DNA from 2 places in the Amycolatopsis sp. 3B14 genome. Region 1 is predicted to be linked to the other one. Evidence: riboswitches for the same ligand, from Rfam matches in the RefSeq annotation. Region 1 holds a riboswitch; the other holds the start of a gene.

Region 1 (7,056 bases):
GTGGACCTCGTCGAGCGTCTTGGCGACGGCGGTGATGATCTCCGCCGTCGCCAGCATGCCGGTCTTGGCCGCGTCCACGCCCATGTCCCCGGCCACGGCCTTGATCTGCGCCGACACCACGTCCGGCGGGATCTCGGTGAAGCCCTGCACGCCGACGGAGTTCTGCACGGTGACCGCGGTGATCGCGGTCATCCCGTGCACCCCGCAGGCGAAGAACGTCCGCAGGTCGGCCTGGATCCCCGCCCCACCGCCGGAATCGCTCCCGGCGATGGTCAGCGCGGTCTTCGGGGTGACGCTCATTACGGCTGGACCACCGGGAGGTAGACCTGCTTGCCGTTCTCGGCGAACTCGGCCGACTTCTCCTGCATCCCGGCCTCGATCGCATCCACAGTGGACAGCCCGTGCTCCTCGGCGTACTTGCGGACGTCCTGCGTGATCCGCATGGAGCAGAACTTCGGCCCGCACATCGAGCAGAAGTGCGCCGTCTTGGCGGGCTCGGCCGGCAGCGTCTCGTCGTGGAACGAGCGCGCGGTGTCCGGGTCGAGCGAGAGGTTGAACTGGTCGGTCCACCGGAACTCGAAGCGCGCCTTGGACAGCTCGTCGTCCCAGTCCTGGGCGTACTGGTGGCCCTTGGCGAGATCCGCGGCGTGCGCGGCGATCTTGTACGCGATCACGCCGGCCTTCACGTCGTCCCGGTTGGGCAGGCCGAGGTGCTCCTTCGGCGTGACGTAGCACAGCATCGCCGTGCCGTACCAGCCGATCTGCGCCGCGCCGATGGCCGAGGTGATGTGGTCGTAGGCCGGCGCGATGTCCGTCGTGAGTGGACCGAGGGTGTAGAACGGAGCCTCGCCGCAGAGCCGTTCCTCCAGCTCCACGTTCTCCTTGATCTTGTGCATCGGCACGTGGCCGGGGCCCTCGATCATCACCTGGACGTCGTGGGCACGCGCGATGTGGGTGAGCTCGCCGAGCGTCTCCAGCTCCGCGAACTGGGCGCGGTCGTTGGCGTCCGCGATCGAGCCGGGGCGCAGGCCGTCGCCGAGCGAGAACGTCACGTCGTAGGCGCGCAGGATCTCGCAGAGTTCCTCGAAGTGCGTGTAGAGGAACGACTCCTTGTGGTGCGCCAGGCACCACGCGGCCATGATCGAACCGCCGCGGGAGACGATGCCGGTTACCCGGTTCGCGGTCAGCGGGATGTAGCGCAGCAGCACGCCGGCGTGCACGGTCATGTAGTCCACGCCCTGCTCGCACTGCTCGATCACGGTGTCCCGGTAGACCTCCCAGGACAGCTTCGCCGGATCGCCGTCGACCTTCTCCAGCGCCTGGTAGATCGGCACGGTGCCGACCGGGACGGGCGAGTTCCGCATGATCCACTCGCGGGTTTCGTGGATGCGCTTGCCGGTGGACAGGTCCATGATCGTGTCGGCGCCCCAGCGGGTCGCCCACACCATCTTGTCGACCTCCTCCTCGACCGACGACCACACGGCCGAGTTGCCCATGTTCGCGTTGACCTTCACCAGGAAGTTCTTCCCGATGATCGCGGGCTCGCTCTCCGGGTGGTTGCGGTTGACGGGGATGACCGCGCGGCCCGCGGCCACCTCGTCGCGCACGAACTCGGGCGTTACCCGCTCGCGCGCGGCGATGAACTCCATCTCGCGGGTGATCACGCCGGCCTTCGCGAAGCCCAGCTGCGTGTTGTGCTCCCGGTTCGCGATCCACTCGGCACGCAGCGGCGCAAGTCCACTGTGGACGTCGATCGCGACGTCGGGGTCGGTGTACGGGCCGGAGGTGTCGTAGACGTCGAAGTGGTCGCCGTTGCTGAGTTCGATGCGGCGGGCCGGGACCTTCAGCCCGTTTTCGGTGTGGTGGTAGACCTTCCGGGACCCAGTGATCGGCCCGGTGGTCACGGTCGGCGCGACGTTCTTGCCGTTTTCCAGCGTCGTCACTAGAAATACTCCCTACGCCGGCATTACCCGGTCAGGTTCAGCGGTCGGCGGCGCCGGGTCCCAACGGACACCAGCCGCCCTCTCAGCCCGCCAAGGCGCGAGCTCCCGCGTGTTCGGTTGTCCGTCCGACCATGCCACGTCCCGCGGCAGACCTCAAGAGCACGACGGTGAGACCGCTCACCCGCGCTGGAGATTCACACCGATGTCAGCCTCTAGGTTGACGATCATGCGAACCACGGCCGCGCTGATCGCGCTCGGCGCCTGTCTCTTCGTGGTCGTCACGGCGGAGACGCTCGTGATCGGACTGCTCCCCGCGTTGTCGGCCGACCTGCGGGTGCCGGTGCCCTCGGCAGGCCTGCTCGTGGCCGGGTACGCGCTGACGGTGACCATCGGCGGTCCGCTCGTGACGGCCGCGACCCTGCGGGTCCCGCGCAAGGCGGCGCTGCTCGGGCTGGTCGCGGTGTTCGCGGCGGGCAACGCGCTCGCGGCGAGTGCGACCGGGTTCGGCGTGCTGCTGGCCGCGCGGGTGGTCACCGCGCTGACGCACAGCACGTTCTTCGCGATCGCGCTCGTGCTGGCCGCGTCGATGGTCCACCCGTCGAAGCGCGGGTGGGCTATCGCCTTCGTGTCGACCGGACTGAACCTCGCGACCGTCCTCGGCGCGCCACTGGGCACCCTCGTGGGCGAGGCGTACGGGTGGCGGACGTCGTTCTGGCTGCTGGCGGTCGTGGCGCTGGCCGCGATGGCGGCGGTCGCGCTGCTGGTGCCGGCCACCCGGACCGCGGAGCCGCCGCGGCTGGGGCCGGAGCTGCGGGCGCTCGTGACACGGCCGGTGCTGGTGCTGCTGGCGGTGACGCTGGTGGCGGAGACCGGGTTCTTCGTGGCCTACACCTACCTGTCGCCGATCCTCGGCCGGATCTTCCCGCCCGGCGGGGTGGTCGTGCTGCTCATGGTGTTCGGCGCGGGCGCGCTGTGCGGGAACCTGGCCGGTGGGCGGCTCGCGGACCGGTGGCCGTGGGCTTCGCTGCGGGTGCTCATCGCGGTGCTGGCGGCGGCGCTGGCCCTCTTCGCGGTGATCGCTTCGGTGCGAGCCGGGGCGGTGGTGGGCGTGTTCGCGCTGGGCGCGGTGGCGTTCGCGCTGGTCCCCGGGCTGCAGACGCGGGTGGTGGTGGCCGCCGCCGGAGCGCCGACACTCGCGGTCGCGGTCTACACGTCGATCTTCAACCTGGGCATCAGCGCGGGCGCGTGGCTGGGCGGGCGCGCGTTGTCGGCCGGCGTCGCGCTGGGCGCGCTGCCGTTGCTGGGCGCGGTCGGCGTGCTCGGCGGGCTGGCCGTGTCCGCTCTCCACCGCGGCGGAGGTCTTCAGTCCGGCCGGCGCAGCCCGGCGACGAGGAGGCCGACCAGGCGGCGTGCGTCGTAGGGGTGCTTGCTGTTCGCGCCCGCGCACAGGCCGCCGATGCCGCGCATCAGCTCGTAGGCGTCGAGGCCGCCGCGGATCTCGGCCGCCGCGGCTTCGAGTAGTCCCGTGCAGACCGGGACGAGCCGCTCCAGGAAGTAGGAGTGCAGGGGGTCGTAGCAGGGGTCGTCGGACTGCAGCACCGCGGGCAGGCCCTGCTTGGTGATCACGAAGTCGACGAACCGGTCGAGCCACTCCGCGAGGGCTGCGTACGGGGTCGCGCTCGCGGCGAGCAGCGCCGGACCGGCCTCGGCGAGCGCCTCCACCTGGTGCCGGTAGACGGCGATGATCAGGTCCGCCCGCGTGGGGAAGTGGCGGTAGATCGTGGCGGTCCCGACGCCCGCCTTGGCCGCGATGTCGCGGATCGGCGCCTCCACCCCGGACGCGACGAAGACCGCGGCCGCCGCGTCGAGCAGGGCTTTCTGGTTGCGCCGCGCGTCGGCCCGCTTGGGTGCGCTGTCGTCCACGGCCCCATTCTCCCACCCGGTGCTAGCTAAGCGGGACACTGTCCCGTATGTTAACCGGGACAGTGTCCCGTTTCTGATCGGAGCGAACAATGACGACCTACCTGCTGGTGCACGGCGCGTGGCACACCGGGGAGTGCTGGACGCGGGTGAGGCCGTTGCTGGAGGCGGCCGGGCACCGCGTGCTCGCGCCGACGTTGACCGGCTACGGCGACACGGCGCACCTGGCCGGCCCCGAGGTCGGCCTCGACACGCACGTCGCGGACGTGACCGGGCTGATCCGCGAGGAGGACCTCACCGACGTGGTGCTCGTCGGGCACAGCTACGCCGGGCTGGTGATCTCGTCGGTGGCGAACGAGCTGCCGGACCGGGTCGCGCGGCTGGTGTACCTGGACGCGATGGTCCCGGAGGACGGCGAATCCGCGGCGGACGTCCTGCCCGTCACCCAGGGGCTGATCGATCTGGCGCTGGCCTCCGACAGCGGCTGGCGCGTTCCGCCGATGCCCGAGCTGCCCCCGCCGGCCGGCCTGTTCGGCGTCACCGATCCCGACGACGTCGCCTGGTTGCGCACGATGCTGTCCGACCAGCCGGTGCGCTGCCTGCAGCAACCGGTGCGGCTGGACAACCCGGCGACGCGAGCGATCCCGCGGACGCACATCCACTGCACGGTGAAACCGGAGGGCTTCTCGCGCCGCCCCGTGCCCGCCGTGCAGCCCAACGGAACGCCCGCGGAGGTCTGGGAACTGCCCACGGGCCACGACTGCATGATCACGATGCCGGTGGAGCTGAGCGAGCTGCTGCTGAAGCTCGCCTGAGGGCCGCGGGCAGACGTGCCGGACCGCGGTTGACCACGGGAAACGCCCTTCTAGGCTGCGGCGGATGGGCAACTGGGAAACTCGGCTTCGCGAGTGGCAGAACCTCGACGTGCCCGAGGGCTGGCGGGCGGAGATCACCCCGGCAGGGGTGACACTGACGCCGCCCGTCGACAACGGGCACAGCAGGATCGCCGCGTCGGTCCATCGCACCTTGGTGCGGTCGGTCCCGGAGGATCGGGCCATCCTGCAGAAGCTCGGCGTCTCCATTCGGAGCGCGAGCCGGCTCTACGTGCCCGGCCTGGTCGTGGTTCCGCACCACGAACTGCTGTCCCGTCCGGACGACGTGCCCGTTCCGGCGGAGGCCGCGGAACTGGTGGTGGAGATCGTCTCCCAGGGCAACGCCCGCACGGATCGCGTCGAGAAGCTCTGGGCCTACGCCTAGGCGCCGGTGCCCCTCTACCTCCTGATCGACCGGTACGCCGAGCCGAAGCCGTCGGTCACCCTGTTCTCGGATCCCGTCGACGGGCACTACCGCCGCTCGGAGCAGGTGTCCTTCGGCGAGGAGATCCGCCTGCCCGCGCCGTTCGACCTCGTGCTCGCCACCGCGGCCTTCTAGCTCACCAGCTCGCTCGGCGTCGCGAACACGTCGACCATCGCACCGTTCCTCAGCACCGTGATGGCCAGCCGCGTACCGATCACCTCGGCGAACAGCTGCCGCTGGATGTCCTGCGCGTCCGTGATCCGCGACCGCCCCACGGTCAGCACCAGGTCGCCCGGCCGCAGCCCCGCCCGTTCGGCCGGCCCGCCGCGCACCACCTCCACGATCCGCAGCCCGGCGTGCTGCCCGGTGTGCTCGGCGACCTCGTCCGGCAACGGCGCCGGCACCCCGACCACCCCGAGGTACGCCCGCCGCACCCGGCCCTCCACCAGCAGCGTGTCGATGATCCGCCGGGTGGTGTCGTTGATCGGCACCGCGAGACCGAGTCCGAACCCGGCGACCGCGGTGTTGACCCCCACCACCCGGCCTGCCGAATCCGCCAGCGCGCCGCCCGAGTTGCCCGGGTTCAGGGCAGCGTCGGTCTGGATCACGTTCTCGATCACCCGCCCGGCGCTGCGGGTCTGCACCGGCAGCGACCGGCCCAGCGCGCTGACCACACCCGCGGTCACCGAACCGGCGAGCCCGAGCGGGCTGCCGATCGCCACCACGAGCTGCCCGACGACCAGCTTGTCCGCGTCGCCCATCCGGGCCGCGCTCGGCGCCTCCGACGCACGCAGCACGGCCAGGTCCGACAACGGATCCGCGCCGACCACCGTGAACCGCGCCTCGGTGCCGTCCGAGTACGTCGCCGTGCCGTGCGTGCCGCCGCCGACCACGTGCGCGTTCGTCACCAGGTGCCCGTCGTAGGCGAACACCACCGCCGAACCGCTGCCCCGGGACAGCCGCACACTCGCCACGTGCGGCGTCACCTCGGCGGCCACGGTGCTCACCGAGCGTGAATAGGCGTCGAGGGCATCGAAGTCATCCACGCGACCACCACCCCGCGATTACACACTTACATCAGTAACCAGTGTGCGCTCGCGGGCACGCGGAAAGCCCTCTCGTTCACCGAGGGCGAAAGCTCACTCCGAGCCGGGCAGCCAGGACAGGCCGGGCACACCCCACTTGTTGCGCTTGAGCATGCGCTTCGCGTCGCGCGCGTGGCGGCCGACCAGGCGGTCCAGGTAGATGTAGCCGTCCAGATGGTCGGTCTCGTGCTGCAGGCAGCGCGCGAAGTACCCGGTGCCCTCGACCTCGATCGGGTTGCCGTCCAGGTCGAAGCCGGTGACCTTGGCCCAGCTCGCCCGCCCCGTCGGGTACGACTCGCCGGGCGCGGACAGGCAGCCCTCCCAGTCGTCGTCGGGATCGGGCATGGTCTCCGGGATCTCGGAGGTCTCCAGCCTCGGGTTGACCACCAGGCCCTTGTGCCGCACACCCTGGTCGTCGGGGCAGTCGTAGACGAAGACGCGCAGGTCGACGCCGATCTGGTTGGCCGCCAGCCCCACCCCTTCGGCGGCGTACATGGTCTCGAACATGTCGTCGGTGAGGGTGCGCAGCTCGTCGTCGAACTTCTCCACCTCGCGGGTGGGGTTGTGCAGCACCGGGTCACCGGCGATCCGGATCGGGTGGATGGTCACAATCCGCGATCGTACCCAGCGGACGAGCCGTGACGCGCCGGGCCGTGATCCCACAACCAGACCCTCGACCCGTGGTTGAATGACGCCCGCGGGATCACAACCGTGTGGTTTGCGATTTGAGGAGTCAGATGGACGCCGCGGAGTCGATGGCCGGAGGCGACCGGCCGTCGCCCGAGCCCACCGGCGACGAGGGCGGGCTCACG
Region 2 (7,056 bases), on a different contig from region 1:
ACGCCAAGGCTGAGGCTTCCCCGGTCTGGCCGAGTTCGCGTCCGCGCCGCCGGTGAAGATCAGCGTCAGCGGGACGGCGAGCGAGGCGATCACGACGAGCGCGATGAGCCCGTGCCACCAGCGGGACAGGGCCCAGGACGTTCGAGGCGCGGGAACCACGTGACCGAAAGTAGCCCTCGATCCACGGAGCGCGAGCTCATGGCGTGAATGGCGATTCCGGGCGCGGGAGGTGGGGTGGCACGGGGGCCGTGGGGGTTCGGGCGGCTGGTGGCCCGTTCGCTGGTCCCGGGTGCGGGGTGGTGCCCCAACCCCAGGGGTCTCGCGCGAGTGGGGATATGGGGCGCGGGTTGCGGGCACGGGGCCTTGGTGCGGTGGCGCGGGAAGGGCGAGGCTGCCTGCCGCGGCGGTGGGGGTGCCGGGCGGGCGGGGAGCGTAGCCCGCGTGCCGCGTGCCGCGTGCCGCGTGCCGCGTGCCGCGTGCCGCGTGCCGCGTGCCGCGTGCCGCGTGCCGCGTGCCGGGCGCCGGGTGCCGGGTGCCGGGTGCCGGGTGCCGGGTGCCGCGTGCCGCGTGCCGGGCGCCGGGTGCCGGGTGCCGGGTGCCGCGTGCCGCATGCCGGGTGCCGGGCGGGCGGGGAGCGCGTAGCCCCCGTGCCGGGTGCCGGGTGTTGCGAGTCGTGCAGAGGCGGCGCGGGATCTGCTCGGGGGACAGCGCAGCCCCTGGCGGCTGGGCGACATTGGGAACACGGAGAACGCCCAGGCGGGGGAAGCCTGGGCGTTCTCCGTGAACCGACCGGGCGCACGGGCAGTGCCCGCACGCCGCGCCGATCAGCAGGTCACGTTCACCGTGCCGCTCGACTCGAACGACACGTGCACGTGGTCGTAGTGGTTGGCCGTGGCGTCGCCGCGGTCTTCCATGGTCGACCAGCCGCTGCCGTCGTTGTAGCGCTGCCTCCAGATCACGTACTTGACGTTGAACTCGGACTGGTTGGCCAGCACGTAATCCGCGATGGCGTTGCCCGTGGACGTGTCCACCATGAAGTCCAGCGCCAGGCCGCTGGGGTGGTCGCTCGTGCCGGAGCGGCCCGCTCGGCCGCCGATCTCGTCCACGCCGAACTTCGCGGCGATGTGGTTGCCCACCTTCGCCACATGGGGCAACGTGCCCTCGAGCACCGACGAGCAGGCGTTCGCCGCCTTGGTCGTCGTCTTCGGGGTCGTCGTCGTGGACTTCGGCGTCGACTTCGAAGTGGTCGACGGCGGGGGCGCCACGGACGGCGTGGTCGTCGACGGCGGGGGAGGCGGCGGCGGGGTGGTCGTGCTGCTCGACGTGCTCGTCGGGGCCGAGGTCGTCGGCAGCGGCTTCATCTGCGCCGCCATGCTGGCCGTGTCCTGCCTGCTGAAGTTACCGGTCAGCCAGACCGCGAAGCCCAGCACGAACGCCGCGGCCAGGCCGATCGCCAGGGGGACTTTCAGCGATTTCGCTTTGGATCTATGTCGACCCACCATTCGGAAGATCACCATTTTCGGGGAGGGGACTTTTCGGCCGTTCGGGGGATGGCCGCCCGTGACATTACGAATAGGACACGGAAATGTCACCAACGAGTGGTCATGGACACAGATCAACAGCGCATGAAAAAGGCCCGCCGGGGCACCGGCGGGCCGCTGACCTGCTGGGACTCAGCCCAGCGCGGCGAGCACGAGAACGGCGAGCAGAGTGATGGCGGTGGCCAGGCCGGTGACCCAGGCGCGCTGGACGGGCGACAGGGCGGGCGTGCTGTTCATGGCGGCGAACCTCGGGGTGAGCAGGGACTTCCGCGCGTGACAGCGCCCGCGACGCCCCCGTCGTTACAACCCGGCGGCCGACGTGACCGAAATCACTCCTGCGGTCCCCGATGTCGCGCCGTGTACCAGAACACGGCACCCGCCGCGGCGATCATCAACCCGAACGCCAGCGTCCCGACCACCACCGCCCGCGTCTCGCTCGGCGGTTCGACGGCGGCGGACGTGACCGCCGAAGCGGTCCCGGCGAGCACTCCCAGCAACAAGGCGACGGCGGCTCCCACGGCGGCCAGTCGCGTGACAACCTTCCTCATGGTGCGTTCCCTCCACCAGGGGCAACGCACGGGACCGGCCGCGAAGTTGCCGGTCCGGCCTAGATCACAGCGCGTCGATCGTGCTGTCGATCTGTTCGGCGAGCGACACGTCCTTCGCGGTGATGCCGCCCGCCGAATGGGTGCTGCACCGGAACGTCACGGTGCGCCACCGGATGTCCATGTCCGGGTGGTGGTTCACGCCCTCGGCGATCTCGGCGACGCGGTTGACCACCGCGATGGCCTGCGGAAAGTCGGCGAGTTCGGCCGTGCGCTCCAGCGCGTCGCCCGCGCGCTGCCAGTACGGCAGCTTGTTGAGGGCCTCGGAGATCTCGGTTTCGCTCAGTAGTTCCGCCATGTGCTCCATGGTGGTACGGCGGCGAGTACGCTGCACGGTTGCCACGGGAGTCCGGGTCCACCGGGCTGAGAGGCGGGTTCGCCCGCGACCGTTCGCACCTGATCCGGATCATGCCGGCGCAGGGAGGGCCCCGACCTTTCTCGCCGGAACGAGCGAGGAGTGGTCATGAGATTCCGCACGGGCGTCCTGGTCGGCCTTGTCGCCGCCCTGACCGCGGGCTGCACGCTGGCCGGCAACGACGCGGACAACGGCCCGGCCACGGTCACGCTCGTCACCCACGACTCGTTCGCCGCTCCGCAGCAGGTGCTCGACGCCTTCCAGCAGCAGACCGGCATCACGATCAACGTCGTGAAGAAGGGTGACGCGGGCGCGCTCACCAACACCCTGGTCCTCACGAAGGCCAACCCGATCGGCGACGCGGCCTTCGGCGTCGACTCGACCTTCGCGTCGCGCGCGCTCACCGAAGGCGTCTTCGCGCCCTACACCAGCCCCGAGGCCGACCGCGGCCCGCAGCGCTACGCCGTGGACTCCGAGCACCGCCTGTCGGCCGTCGACGTGGGCGACGTCTGCGTCAACGTCGACAGCACCTGGTTCGCCGAGCGCGGCATCCCGGAGCCCGCGACCTACGACGACCTGGTCAAGCCGGAGTACAAGGACCTGCTGGTCGTGGAGAACCCGGCCACCAGCTCGCCCGGCCTGGCGTTCCTGCTCGGCACCATCGCCCGCTACGGCGAGCAGAACTGGCAGGGCTACTGGACCCGGCTGAAGGACAACGGCATGCGTGCCGTCGCCGGCTGGGAGGAGGCCTACGGCCAGGACTTCTCCGGCTCCTCCGGCAAGGGGCCGCGGCCGATCGTGGTGTCCTACGCGTCCTCGCCCGCGGCGGAGATCGGCGAGGACGGCAAGCCGCGCACGAAGGCGCTGCTGGACACCTGCTTCCGTCAGGTCGAGTACGCCGGCGTGCTGGCCGGGTCGCCGAACGCGGACAAGGCCCAGAAGGTGATCGACTTCCTGCTGTCCCAGCAGTTCCAGGCGACGGTGGCGGAGAACATGTACGTCTACCCGGCGCGGGAGGGCGTCGCGTTGCCCGCCGCGTGGACGACGGCCGCCCCGCTGCCGCCGAACCCGGCGAGCCTGCCCGCTGAGACGGTGCAGGCCGGGCGTGAGCGGTGGATCGAGCAGTGGCGCTCCTTGCTCGGCCAGTGAGCCGTGCCGGGCTCGGGCTGGCGGCACTGGCTGTGCTGCCGCTCGGGTTCCTGGTCGTCTTCTTCGCCTGGCCGGTCGTCGCGATCCTGCGGCTGGGCTTCGCCGACGGCGGGGTGCTCGCCGCGCTGGCCGAGGGCGAGACGTGGCGGCTGGCGTGGTTCACGGTCGCGCAGGCCGCCGGTTCGACCCTGATCGCGGTGGTCGCCGGGTTGCCGGTCGCGTTCCTGCTGGCGCGCGTGCGGCTGCCCGGGGTGGCGGTCGTCCGGACGCTGGTGCTCGTCCCGTTCGTGCTGCCCACCGTGGTGGTGGGCCTGGCGTTCCGGGCGCTGTGGCCCGACGGCGGCTGGCTGTCCATCGTGCTGGCCAACGCGTTCTTCAACGTCGCCGTCGTCGGCCGCACGGTCGCCGGGCTGTGGGCGTTGCTGGACTCGCGGGCCGAGGACGCCGCCCGCGCGCTGGGCGCCTCCCGCTGGCGCGCGTTCCGCTCGGTGACGCTGCCCGCGCTGATGCCGGCGATCACGTCCGCGGCCGCCGTCGTGTTCCTGTTCTGCGCCACCAGTTTCGGCGTGGTGCTGATCCTCGGCGGCGCGCGGTACCGGACGCTGGAGACCGAGATCTACCTGCGCACCGAGAACCTGCTCGACCTGACCGGCGCGGCGGCGCTGTCGCTGGTGCAGATCGCCGCCGTCCTGGGCGCGCTGCTGCTCGGCGCGGCCGCCCGCCGCCGCCGGGAGAGCGCGCTGCGGCTGCGGTCGCGGCGGGAGACCGCGCGCCGCCCGGTCGGCGGCGAGTGGGCCGTGGTCGGCGCCGCGGTCGTCGTGCTCGGCCTGCTGCTGACGCCGATCGTCGCGTTGCTGCTGCGCTCGGTGTCCACCGTGGACGGCTGGAGCCTGGCCGGCTACCGGGCGCTGTCCGGCACCGGAAACGACGGCACGCTCCAGGTCTCCGGCTGGGACGCGGCGCTGAACTCGCTGCGCACCGCCACCGACGCGACGGTGCTGGCGATGGTCATCGGTGTGTCGGCGTCGGTCCTGCTGGTCGCGCTGCGCCGGTCGCCGGGACGGCTCGCGCGCGGGGTCGGTGAGTCGATGGACGCCGCGCTGATGCTGCCGCTCGGCGTGTCCGCGGTGACCGTCGGGTTCGGCTACCTCATCACGCTCGACGCGCTGCCCGGCGACCTGCGCCGGTCGCCGCTGCTGGTGCCGCTCGCGCAGGCGCTGGTGGTGATCCCGCTGGTGATCCGCACGGTGCTGCCCGTGGTGCGGTCGATCGACGACCGCCTGCGCCAGGCCGCGGCCACCCTCGGTGCGAGCCCGGCGCGGGTGTGGCGCGAGATCGACGTGCCGCTGGCCTCCCGCGCCGTCGTCGCCGCGGCCGGGTTCGGCTACGTCGTCGCGCTCGGCGAGTTCGGCGCGACGAGCTTCCTGGCGCGCCCGCAGACGCCGACGCTGCCGGTCGCGATCGCGGCGCTGATCGCGCGGCCCGGCCAGCTCAACAACCAGATGGCGTACGCGGCGTGCGCGCTGCTCATGCTGGTCACCGCGGCCGCGGTGATCGTGATCGACCGGCTCGCGTCCGGCCGGGTGGGGGAGTTCTAGCCATGGCGTTGACCGTGTCCGGCCTGACCGTGCGGTACGGCTCGTTCACCGCCGTCTCCGGCGTGGACCTGGAGATCGCCGACGGCGAGGTGCTCGCGTTGCTCGGCCCGTCCGGCTCCGGGAAGTCGACGCTGCTGCGCGCCATCACCGGTCTGGAGCCGATCACCGCGGGCAGCGTGCGCTGGGACGGAGCCGACCTGGCGCGCGTGCCGGTGCACAAGCGCGGGTTCGGGCTGGTGTTCCAGGACGGCCAGCTGTTCCCGCACCGGGACGTGGCCGGGAACATCGCGTTCGGGCCGCGGATGCACGGGATGTCGTCGGCCGAGCGCGCGGAACGCGTGAGCCGGCTGCTCGACCTCGTGGGCCTGACCGGCTACCAGAAGCGGCGGGTGACCGAGCTGTCCGGCGGCGAGGCGCAGCGGGTCGCGCTGGCCCGCGCGCTCGCGCCGGAGCCGCGCCTGCTGCTGCTCGACGAGCCGCTGTCCGGTTTGGACGCCGGGTTGCGCGAGCAGCTGGCCGTCGACCTGGCCGAGATGCTGCGCAGCGCGAAGATCACCGCGCTGCTCGTCACGCACGACCAGGAGGAGGCGTTCACGCTCGCCGACCGCGTCGCCGTGCTGCAGGCCGGGAAGATCCGCCAGGCCGGGGCCGTGCGCGAGGTGTGGCGGCGGCCCGCGGACGAGAACGTGGCGCGCTTCCTCGGCGTCACCACGGTCGTCGACGGCGAGGCGGCGGACGGGATCGTGCGCTGCCCGTTCGGCGAGGTCGCCATCCCGGAGGCCGCGGACGGGCCGGTGCGGCTCGGCCTGCGTCCCGCCGGGCTGCGGCTCGCGACCGCCGGGATCACCGGCGAGGTGCTGACCAAGGTGCACCGCCGCGACAACGTCCGCCTGTCCGTGCGCACGAGCGCCGGCACCGTGGACGCGGTCGCGGCGGTCTCCGCCGACGTCAACCCGGGCGACGAGATCAGCATCGCCCCGGACCCGGACGGCGTGGCCCTGATCGGCTAACCGTCCTTCGTGGACAGCCGCGCGTAGGCCAGCGACAGGCCGATCACGACGTAGCACGCGGCGCGGATCGCGCCCTCGCCGAGCTGGTCGGCCGGGATCGGGTCGCGCAGGATGTCCGCGATCGCGGTCCAGGACTGCGGCAGCAGGAACGGGTGCAGCCAGTCCACCGCCGACAGCAGGAGCAGGACCGTCGACACCACGACGCCGGCCAGCATCGACACCACCACGACCATCGGGTGCTCGGTGCACGCCGAGATCGCCAGCGCGATGGCCCCGACCGCCCACAGCTGCAGCGTCACCCACGCCGCCGCCAGCGCGACCCGGCCCAGTGCGTCCACAAAGGACAGCGTGTTGCCGGACAGCGTGAACAGCGAGCCGGTCCCGTTGATCACCAGCCCGGTGATCATCGCGACCACGGCCATCAGCAGCGCCGCGGCGAGCGTGAACGTCGCCACCCCGAGCGCCTTCATCAGTAGCAGCCTGCCGCGGCTCACCGGCGCGAGCAGCAGCCCGCGCAGCGTGCCCACGGCCGATTCACCGGCGAGCGCGTCGCCCGCCGACATCGCCGTGACCAGCGGCAGCATCAGGTTCAGCGTCAGCCCGAGCGTGGCCAGCGGCAGGACCAGCGCGTTCCCGGCCGCGGACGCCAGCAGCGCGTTGTCGCCGTCACCGCCGCCGGGCCCGCCGCCGCTGTCCCCCGCGATCGTCAGCCCGATCCCGACGATCACCGGGATCAGCGCGAGCAGGCCGAGCACGATCAGCGTGCGCGGGCGGCGGAAGATCCACCGCAGCTCGGCG

What was found. Region 1 has a riboswitch for thiamine pyrophosphate ahead of thiC (phosphomethylpyrimidine synthase ThiC). Riboswitches for the same ligand answer to the same signal wherever they lie in the genome.
Region 2: another riboswitch for thiamine pyrophosphate. It lies ahead of ACCP09_RS17930 (thiamine ABC transporter substrate-binding protein); the one in region 1 lies ahead of thiC (phosphomethylpyrimidine synthase ThiC).

What each region holds. Positions count from the first base shown of each region.
Region 1 is NZ_JBHZEN010000048.1:87,058-94,113, forward strand. Features, by position in the region: gene thiD (bifunctional hydroxymethylpyrimidine kinase/phosphomethylpyrimidine kinase) at 1-300, opposite strand, end outside; gene thiC (phosphomethylpyrimidine synthase ThiC) at 300-1,943, opposite strand; TPP riboswitch at 1,936-2,062, opposite strand; gene ACCP09_RS26145 (MFS transporter) at 2,170-3,363, shown strand; gene ACCP09_RS26150 (TetR/AcrR family transcriptional regulator) at 3,306-3,866, opposite strand; gene ACCP09_RS26155 (alpha/beta fold hydrolase) at 3,956-4,678, shown strand; gene ACCP09_RS26160 (Uma2 family endonuclease) at 4,743-5,120, shown strand; gene ACCP09_RS26165 (hypothetical protein) at 5,127-5,294, shown strand; gene ACCP09_RS26170 (S1C family serine protease) at 5,291-6,205, opposite strand; gene ACCP09_RS26175 (peptide deformylase) at 6,299-6,853, opposite strand; gene ACCP09_RS26180 (DUF3263 domain-containing protein) at 6,982-7,056, shown strand, end outside.
Region 2 is NZ_JBHZEN010000028.1:127,296-134,351, forward strand. Features, by position in the region: gene ACCP09_RS17915 (hypothetical protein) at 825-1,517, opposite strand; gene ACCP09_RS17920 (hypothetical protein) at 1,871-2,089, opposite strand; gene ACCP09_RS17925 (4a-hydroxytetrahydrobiopterin dehydratase) at 2,154-2,444, opposite strand; TPP riboswitch at 2,478-2,587, shown strand; gene ACCP09_RS17930 (thiamine ABC transporter substrate-binding protein) at 2,610-3,650, shown strand; gene ACCP09_RS17935 (ABC transporter permease) at 3,647-5,248, shown strand; gene ACCP09_RS17940 (ABC transporter ATP-binding protein) at 5,251-6,258, shown strand; gene ACCP09_RS17945 (ABC transporter permease) at 6,255-7,056, opposite strand, start outside.